Regions from separate parts of the Alteromonas sp. WD8-37 genome, predicted to be linked through region 3. Evidence: predicted binding sites of a transcription regulator. Region 3 holds the regulator's gene; each other region holds the start of a gene.

Region 1 (3,234 bases), on a different contig from region 3:
CCCTTTACCGTGCCGTAGGTGCCCACCGGCATAAAGGCCGGGGTTTCCACTTCACCGCGTTCGAATTTCAAGCGGCCGCGGCGCGCTTTTCCTTGGGTTTTTAACAACTCAAATTGCATGGATGTGGGTGTCCCAGTAACAGGCGCAGCTGCGCCACAGTCAAAAATAAATTGGCGGCGATTATAGCAGTTCTGTGCTGCAGATCATGCCCTGCGGCGGCAAAATTCTTAGTCGCCAGCGCACAGGGCCTCTCGCCGGCTATGCTTACGCTTTTTCGATAAACATGCTGTCGCCATAGCTAAAGAAGCGATAGCGCTCGTCGATGGCCAGCTGATAGGCCGCCATCACATTGTCGCGGCCGGCAAAAGCACTGATCAGCATCATTAGCGTAGACTCAGGCAAATGGAAGTTGGTGAACATGGCATCCACCACTTTAAACTCAAAGCCCGGGTAGATAAAAATGTCAGTGTCGGCAAAAAATGGCGCAATCACATCATTCTGCGCAGCCCGCGCGGCAGACTCTAACGAGCGTACCGAGGTGGTGCCCACTGCAATCACCCGTTTGCCAGCGGCGCGGGTGCGCTTGACCGCCTCCACCACATCGTCGCTGACTTCGGCATACTCAGCATGCATCTTGTGCTCAAGGATGTTGTCGACGCGCACCGGCTGGAAAGTGCCCGCGCCCACATGCAACGTCACAAACGCGGTTTGCACACCTTTGGCAGCCAGGGCGGCCAAAATATCATCATCAAAATGCAAGCCGGCAGTAGGGGCAGCTACCGCGCCTGGCTTTTGGTTGTAGACCGTTTGGTAGCGCTCTTTATCGCTGGACTCATCTGGGCGATCGATATACGGCGGCAATGGCATATGGCCATGGGCTTCAAGCAGGCTTAACACAGACTCGTCATGCTCAAATTGCAAATGAAACAAGGCATCCTGACGACCGATAACCGTGGCCTGTACAGCCTCCTCCAGAATCAGCTGGGTGCCGGCTTTGGGTGCTTTGCTGGCGCGTACATGGGCCAGCACAGTGTCATCAGGTAAAATGCGCTCTACCAATACCTCTACCTGGCCACCGGTAGGCTTACGCCCTTTAAGGCGCGCCGGAATGACGCGGGTATTGTTAAATACCAGCAAATCGCCTTCTTCCACCAGCGCCGGCATCTCGGCAAACATGCGGTGATTGACCGCCCCGCTTTGGCCATTGAGGTGCATCAGCCGGCTGGCGCTGCGTTGTTCGGTCGGGTATTTGGCAATCAGTTCTTCAGGTAGGGAAAAGTTAAAGTCGCTTAGTTTCATCACACCCACTGCATTGGCTTTTCAGGCTTGTGGCCCTCCTGCGGCTGCGTATTCACCGGCATACGGTGGACTCGCAATCAATACGCACAAAAAACACACAAGCAAACTTAATCGGTTAAGATAGCACCTGATAGAGATGACGTTCTCCCATGCTTATCCTATTACTCTATGCCCGGCTCATGTAGCCGGGTTTTTTATTGCACCTAGTTTACCTGTCTTTGCCGTCAAGATCAGTCAGGATTTCGGCTAAATCAGCGGTATCAATTGGCCTGGCCCGTAACACCAGCAGGATTTGCAACAGCAAATCGGCCCCCATAATACCTTTATTGATTTTATTGCGCAGGTTATCCGCGCTTTGCGCAATGCCGATCTCTGCCAGTCGCTCACTCAAGCCCTGGTATTTAACCCCACGAACCGACATTTCTGACTTTACAATCCGTTGCACCACCTGGCGCCATTGCTGCTGCGTTTTCACATAATCACCATTTGTGAATGATATTTTACAAATAAATATTTATTTACACATTTATGCCGTATATATTATTGACCATCACGGCTGTGCTGTCTACACTGAGCATGCGATGGTTGGCGGGGTATAGGTTGTTGGGTAAAGTAACTGTCTACCCCACCAGTATTTTTGTGAAAGGAGAACGACTATGAGCTGGGATCTGGAACAACTTGAATCCCTTTTAACCCAATACGATGATTTTGTGGTAACCCGGGAGGAAGGCTGTTTGCTGATCGCCAACCCAGATGGCATTGATGCCTGGCTGGCCATAAGCGGAGAGCAAATTCTGGTCGAAAGCCTGTTATTCAGTGCCGACCAGGTGGCCAACAAAGCGGCCCTGGATCATGAAATTTTGTCGACGCACATGGTGTTTCCGCTGACCACAGTGGGGATCTCAACCATCAACGGCCAGGAATACTACACCGCCTTTGGTGCGCTGAGCGCCCAGTCAAAAGCCGTCAGTGTCGTGATTGAAGTGGAAACGCTGTTTCAGAATGTGGCGTCATTTTTAGATGCCTATGAAACACATCTTAAATAACTGGTGCATAACAGGAGAATTGTATGTCTGTTTGGAAAAAATTGATTACTGCGGTAAAAGGCGGTGCCACCGAGGCAGCTGAAGCAGTGGCCGATAGCCAGGCGATCCGCATTCTGGAACAGGAAATTCGTGAAGCCAAAGAAGAGCTGCGTAAGTCAGATCATGCCCGCACGCAAATTCTGGCCAAATGCAAATTGTCCAAGCAAAAGATTGACAGCTTCAATGCCTCGATCAGCGAGTATGAAGCCCATGCCCGTAAAGCCGTAGACAATGACCGTCAACTGGCGCTGGACTGCGCGCAAAAAGTGGCGGAGCTGAAAGAAGAACGGGCCCAGGAGCAAAGCTATCTGGACCAGTTTGAGCAAAGCGAAAAACAACTGGCCGGCAATATTCAAAAAGCCAAAGCCAACTTGCGTCGCCTGGAGCAGCAAGTGGATATGGTAAAGGCCACCGAAAGTGTGCAAAAAGCACAGGTTGCGGTGTCGTCACGCCACATGGGTGCCAACAGCAAGATGAAAACCGCCACTGAGTCGCTAAGCCGCATTCAGGATAAACAAAAGATGCGTAATGCAGAATTGCAGGCGGCAGAAGAGCTGGCCAGTGAGGACAGCAATACCGACCTGGAAAAACGCCTGGCCGATGCCGGCATCAAAGGAGGCAAGTCCTCCGCTGATGATGAACTGGCCCGCATTCTGGGTAACTAATCATCACAACGTCTAAGGGGCCAGCTGGCCCCTTTGTTGTTTTTAAGGCAATGTGTGTGAGGCTTGCCTGACGCCCCTTGCCACAGGCATACTTGGGTCACAAAAAGAATACAAACAGGATGTTAGGTTGCCAATGAACACCTTGATTCAGCTGCGCAAGCTGATGGCCAAATATTTCAGCGAGT
Region 2 (3,234 bases), on a different contig from region 3:
GCATGGGCTTAGCCTCTGGTTTAAAAAACCCGGCAAGCATAGAGGGAATGTTCGCGCCAGACAAGTCATCGCCGCTCACTGCACGGTGGGTCAGGTGTCGGCGCTTAAAAATGCCCAGGCTTGTTGCATCACCGGCTGGCGAAAACGGTCGGCTTCAATCAGCAATTCATGGGCCGCGCCGTCAATGGTGACCTGCTCACAGGCTGGCATCTTTGCCGCCACCCGAGCCTGGGCGCGATTATCCACCACCTTGTCGTCACCGGCGCTGAACAACAATACAGGCTGGCTAAGCTGGCTTGCGTGCTGCTCGATATGCTGCATCGCCTGGCGCGCCGCGCCCAGCCACTGCGGCGTGACCCCACCCAGCTGTATTTCCGGTTGTCGGGCATACAGCTGGCGAAAAAGCTGATAGCGCACTTCGCTATGGGTGAGTTTATTGTCGGTAAAGGGCACTTCCTGATAACCACGCTGACCAAAAAAATAGTCCACCGGCTGGCCGCGGCGACGGTTGACCCAGCTACCTGCCCACACCAGCAGGTTGGCCAGGGCGGCTGGCAGTGCCGGACGAATGCCAAACATGGGCGCGCACAATACTGCGCGGGTAAAAGCATCAGGGGCAGTCAACATGGCCAGAGTGCCAATGGCGCCGCCCATAGAATGACACAGTAGTTGGACGGGTAAGCGACACAATGGCGGGATGATGTGCTGACGAAAATACAACAGGTCGCTGACATAATCATCAAAACGCGCCACATAGCCATGCTGCGGGTTGTCTGACATGCGTCCGGACAGGCCCTGGCCCCGATGATCCAAAATAAACACCGCTGCGCCCTGCTGATACAAATCAAACATCACTTCTTTGTATTTGAGTAACGACTCGATCCGCCCGGAGCTGATGAGTACAGCCTGGGTGGGTTGCTGCGGGATCGCCCAGGCATAATGCACCGTGACCCCATGGGCACCACGAAACTGCGCCTGAGTTACCGCATCCTGCCAAAAAGGCTCAATGCGGCTGACCATGGCCTGCGCCAGATCAGCCTCGTTGATAAGTGTGATGGACATGACCCTCCCAGTGTTCAGCGCCAGCGCTATTTAGCCATAGTGCGGCTGCTCGGGTTGAAAATCCGGGCTTAAAAACAGCGGTGAGGTGACCATCAAGTCGGCGGTGGCACTGCTACAGGCCACCGGCACATTCCACACCGAGCACAACCGCAGCAAAGCTTTGACATCAGGATCATGAGGCGCTGGGTTAAGCGGATCCCAGAAAAAAAACAGCGCATCCAATTCGCCCTGGGCAATGCGCGCGCCTATTTGCTGATCGCCGCCCAATGGGCCGCTTTTCAATCGCTCCACGGTCAGGCCGGTTTCTTCAATGATGCGCTGCCCGGTGGTGCCGGTGGCAATGATTGAGCATTGCTGCATGACCGAAAGATGTTTGTTGATCCACGCCAGTAAGGCGGCCTTTTTGTGATCATGTGCCACCAGGGCAATACGTTTTTGCGTCATTTTTATGTATGTCTGCCTGCGAAAACCTGGCCACAGGTATACGCACAGCCCCGCCAGATTGCAACTGCTTTTGCCTGCGGCGGTGGCAGTTCCGACCAGGCAAAATAATTATATAGTTTTATTGCATAATTATTCTATCACGGTAAGATGACCCTAACGCTTAACTGCAGCCTATTATCAGGACACCGATTGTTATGCCCCAGATTACGCCCGGCGCGGCGCTACGCGCCACTTTGACACACTGCCCTCCCGCAGCTGGCTACATCACATCCGTCATACGACGACTTTTTCGCCTATCCTAAGGTGTGTGCCGTAGCGCACTTTTTACCTTTGCTGGTGGTAATGCGCTTCAACAGCATTCAGCAAAGGTAAAAAGTGATTTTTTTGCTTCTCAATAAAGCCGACTATTTATGCTAAATGTTTCAATTTTAGGGGCCAGTGGTTACAGCGGCGCCCAGCTGGTGAATTTGATTCATCATCATCCGAAGATGGCGTTAAAACGCACCCTGGTCTCGGCCAACAGTGCTGATGCTGGCTGTTCGCTGGCGGATTTACACGGCGCACTGGCCCATTTGCAACAGTACGAACTCGAGCCACTCAGCGACAGCCTGCTGGAAACCCTGGCCAACACCATGGATGTGATTTTTCTGGCCACCCCGCATCAGGCCAGCCACAAATGGGTGGAGCCATTAAGTGCTGCCGGCGCGAAGGTGATTGATTTATCCGGTGCCTTCAGGCTGCCCGACCAGGCGGTATTTGCTGCCCACTATGGCTTTGCCCACACGGCCGATACCGGTTTGGCCAAAGCCGTCTACGGGCTGGCCGAATGGCATGCCGATGCTATCCGCCAGGCCCAGATTGTGGCCGCGCCAGGCTGCTACCCCACCGCCGCATTGACCGCCTTAAAACCGCTGGCCGCAGCCGGTCTGTTGGATGCGTCCACCCGGCCGGTGATCAACGCGGTATCCGGGGTCACCGGTGCCGGGCGCAAAGCCGCTCTGGGCAGCAGCTTCAGTGAGGTCAGCCTGCAGGCGTATGGGGTGCTTAACCATCGTCACACCCCAGAAATAGAAACCTATCTGGGCACACCGGTGATCTTCACCCCGCATCTGGGCAATTTTAAACGCGGCATTGTGGCCACCAGCACGGTTAAACTGGCCGCCGGAGTCACCGCAGCGCAGGTAGCGGCCGCCTATGAAGCCGCCTATGCCCAGCAGCCTCTGGTGCGCCTACGCAGCCAGTTCCCCAAGGCTGATGATGTGGCCCACACCCCATTTGTGGATGTCCACTGGCAGGTCGATGCCCACAGCGGCTATGCGGTGATTGGCAGTGCGCTGGATAATTTGCTCAAAGGCGCGGCAGGTCAGGCGGTGCAATGCGCCAACCTGATGCACCAGTGGCCGGGTGAGCTGGGGTTATTGCCATGAGCCAGTTACCTCCGGTGGTCATCAAAATCGGCGGCGCGGTGCTCGAGCACCCGGCCACCCTCAAGCAGTTATTCAGTCAGCTGACTGCGTTACGTCAGCAGCGCCAGGTAGTACTGGTACACGGCGGCGGTCGCATGGTCGACACCTTATTAGCCCAGGCTGGCAAATCCAGCCAGTGGCATGACGGGTTGCGCGTGACCCCGGATGATCAGATGCCGCTGGTCACCGCAGCACTGGCCGGTGCGGCCAACAAACAATTGTGCAGCCAGGCGCTGCAGGCCGGCCACATCGCGGTGGGCAT
Region 3 (3,234 bases):
CGCAGGCAGCCACGTCAGATTACGCAGTAGGTAACCGCTTTAACCTATCGTTGAGCTATACCCATGAGTTCTTCGATGGCTACAACACGCGCTTTAGCTTGTTTGCCACTGCCAATGAAGGTAAGCCGTTCTCGTACGTATATGGTAACGATGATGCCTTCCCGTGGGATACAGCGCGTTCTCGTCAATTGCTGTACGTTCCTGAGCTAAATGATCCAAATGTGGTCTTCGTAGACACTGTGGATCGCGATGGTAACGTGGTACAAACCGCCGCTGAAGCAGAAGCTGGCTTTAATGAGTGGGTTGATGCAAACGGCTTGGCACGTGGTCAGATTGTTGACCGTAACAGTGAAAACGCTGACTGGTGGGTTAAGGCAGACATTCGTGTGTCTCAGGAACTGCCAGGCTTCACCGATGAGCATCGCGCTCAGGCCTTCATCGTAGTGGAAAACTTCACCAACATGTTAAATGATGACTGGGGTGATTTCCGTCAAGGTTCATTCGTAGGTGACTCTGTAGTAGATGCAGACATCAATGAACAGGGTCAGTACGAATACAGTGAATTTGGTGCGCCTGAACAAAACCTGGTGCGTGCCCCTTCTCTGTGGGAAGTCCGTGTCGGTATCAGCTACAAGTTCTAAGCTGAGCTACAACACCAACTCTTAAGAGCCACCCTCCGGGGTGGCTTTTTTTTGCCCTGGTGCCGGCCACTGATCCCACCATAGTAAACTTGCCGGCGCGGTGGTCAGTATTAAACACACCCATGTTGAGCAAAAAGAGAGAATATATGAGCAAACGTATCCTGATGGTAATGACTTCCCACGACAAAATGGGTGACACCGGCAATAAAACCGGCATCTGGCTGGAAGAGTTTGCCTCTCCCTACTATGCCTTTGTCGATGCTGGCTACACGATTACGCTGGCTTCACCGCTGGGCGGGCAGGTGCCTATTGACCCTATGAGCTTAGAAGAAGATGCGCTGACTGACGACACCAAGCGTTTTTCCGAAGACAGCCATGCAGCGTCGGCCCTGGCTTCGACCATGGCATTGAAAAATGTCAGCGCGGATGAATTTGACGCAGTATTTTACCCGGGCGGCCACGGACCCCTGTGGGATTTGTCAGACAATATTGAATCGCAGACCCTGATTGAAAATATGCTACAAAATGATAAGCCGGTGGCAGCGGTATGTCATGCGCCGATTGTGCTGAAAAATGTAAAAGACACTAACGGCGAACCCTACATCAAAGGGCGTGATGTAACCGGCTTTACCAATTCTGAAGAAGAAGCGGTGGAGTTAACCAACGTGGTGCCCTATCTGGTAGAGGACGAGTTGAAAAGGCAGGGCGGTGATTTTTCCAAAAAAGGCGACTTTGAGCCGCATGTGGTGCAGTCGGGTAAGTTGATCACCGGCCAGAATCCGCCTTCATCCAAGCCGGCGGCCGATGCGCTTATCAAGGCGCTTCAATAAGTTAGCCAGAACTTACTCAGGTGGGCGCTGAGCTAGCTCAGCGCCTGTTCGTTACACATTATCAAATAAATCTTCGACGCGCTGACGCAGTTGTTCAATGCGGCTCACATCAGCCGGGGCGATAAAAATGGTATCATCGCCGGCGATGGTGCCCAGCACGCCATCTTTTGAGCTTAACGAGTCCAGCAGCCGTGCGATAAGCTGTGCCGCGCCCGGGCTGGTGCGAATGATTACCATGACGTTGTTGTGTACAATGTCCAGTACCAGTTGCTTAAGCGGGCTCTTAGCCGTGGGCATGCCTAATTCCGGCGGCAGGCAGTACACCATATCGCCCCGGGCGTTACGGGTACGTACCGCGCCGAATTTACTCAGCATCCGGGATATCTTGGACTGGCTGATATTGTCGTGACCCTGGGCTTTAAGGGCATCAACGATATCGCCCTGCGAGCCATAGCTTTCGGCTTTCAGAATGTCTTTAAACGCTTTGATTAGTTGTTCTTGTTTTTGGTTTGCCATAGCGCCTACTGTTGTTTGGTGTTGCGGTGAGAAAGGGCTATTATTGTGCCGCAGAGCTGGACTTTAAGCAATTTAATTGCATAATCATGCAACCAAATGAATACGACACGAACAGAATGCGGGTGTTTTCGTCTACGACGATTCGCTAATTGTGTTTTGTCCGGCGTTGCTTTAGGGTGACGCAGTCGTTAACAAACGTAAATTTCCATAGGAGAAATCAAATGAAAGTAGCCGTGTTAGGTGCTGCCGGTGGTATTGGTCAGGCGCTGTCGCTGTTGTTGAAAACACAACTGCCAGCGGGTTCGGATCTTGCGCTGTATGATGTAGCGCCAGTTGTTCCGGGGGTTGCCGTTGACCTTAGCCACATCCCCACCGCGGTGAAAGTGACCGGCCATGGTAAAGAAGACCTGGGCGAAGCGCTAAAAGGCGCTGACGTGGTGCTGATCCCTGCTGGCGTTCCGCGTAAGCCAGGTATGGATCGTTCTGATTTGTTCAACACCAATGCCGGCATCGTAAAAAGCCTGGTAGAAGGTGTGGCTGAGCATTGCCCAAGCGCTTGTTTAGGTATTATCACCAACCCGGTAAATACCACAGTGGCTATCGCAGCAGAAACCCTGAAAGCCAAAGGGGTTTACGATAAGAACAAACTGTTTGGTGTGACCACGCTGGACGTGATCCGCGCTGAGACCTTTGTGGCAGAGCTAAAAGACCTTGATCCTGCCAATGTGCATGTACCGGTAATCGGCGGCCACTCAGGCACCACCATTTTGCCCTTGTTGTCTCAGGTAGAAGGCGTGAGCTTCAGCGATGATGAAGTTGCCAGTCTGACCAAGCGTATTCAAAACGCCGGTACTGAAGTCGTAGAAGCCAAAGCCGGCGGCGGCTCGGCCACCCTGTCTATGGGCCAGGCGGCAGCACGTTTCTGCCTGTCTTTGGTTGCCGCAATGCAGGGCGAGAATGTGGTTGAGTACACCTATGTACAAACCGACGACAGCGACGATGCTGACTTTTTCGCGCACCCGGTACGTCTGGGGCCAAATGGTGTAGAAGAAATTCTGCCTTACGGCGAGCTGAGCGACTTTGAAGAAAGCGCTAAGCAGGACATGCTGGACGGCCTGCGCAACGACATCAAAATTGGCGTTGAGTTTGTTAACGGCTAAGTTTGATAGTGCATAAATTAAAAAACCGGGCCTGAAGCCCGGTTTTTTTGTTTTCGGCGTCTGTTAATTTTTTAACACAATGCGGTA

The links. The regulator ArgR, encoded in region 3, controls arginine synthesis, uptake and breakdown. The targets are predictions, from matches to a motif close to ANTGAATANNTATTCANT.
Region 1: the regulator ArgR is predicted to act here: its motif matches at 1,805-1,822, upstream of ACTUJZ_RS10785 (DUF2170 family protein).
Region 2: the regulator ArgR is predicted to act here: its motif matches at 1,627-1,644, upstream of argC (N-acetyl-gamma-glutamyl-phosphate reductase).

The regions. Positions count from the first base shown of each region.
Region 1 is NZ_JBUZOV010000004.1:6,002-9,235, forward strand. Features, by position in the region: gene tgt (tRNA guanosine(34) transglycosylase Tgt) at 1-119, opposite strand, end outside; gene queA (tRNA preQ1(34) S-adenosylmethionine ribosyltransferase-isomerase QueA) at 265-1,299, opposite strand; gene ACTUJZ_RS10780 (DUF6471 domain-containing protein) at 1,508-1,774, opposite strand; gene ACTUJZ_RS10785 (DUF2170 family protein) at 1,956-2,345, shown strand; gene ACTUJZ_RS10790 (PspA/IM30 family protein) at 2,369-3,049, shown strand; gene ACTUJZ_RS10795 (potassium channel family protein) at 3,183-3,234, shown strand, end outside.
Region 2 is NZ_JBUZOV010000003.1:349,333-352,566, reverse strand. Features, by position in the region: gene trmL (tRNA (uridine(34)/cytosine(34)/5-carboxymethylaminomethyluridine(34)-2'-O)-methyltransferase TrmL) at 1-4, opposite strand, end outside; gene ACTUJZ_RS10565 (alpha/beta fold hydrolase) at 91-1,062, opposite strand; gene ACTUJZ_RS10560 (methylglyoxal synthase) at 1,093-1,506, opposite strand; gene argC (N-acetyl-gamma-glutamyl-phosphate reductase) at 1,917-2,933, shown strand; gene argB (acetylglutamate kinase) at 2,930-3,234, shown strand, end outside.
Region 3 is NZ_JBUZOV010000007.1:40,168-43,401, forward strand. Features, by position in the region: gene ACTUJZ_RS13800 (TonB-dependent receptor) at 1-641, shown strand, start outside; gene ACTUJZ_RS13805 (type 1 glutamine amidotransferase domain-containing protein) at 788-1,471, shown strand; gene argR (transcriptional regulator ArgR) at 1,523-1,987, opposite strand; gene mdh (malate dehydrogenase) at 2,209-3,147, shown strand; gene ahr (NADPH-dependent aldehyde reductase Ahr) at 3,211-3,234, opposite strand, start outside.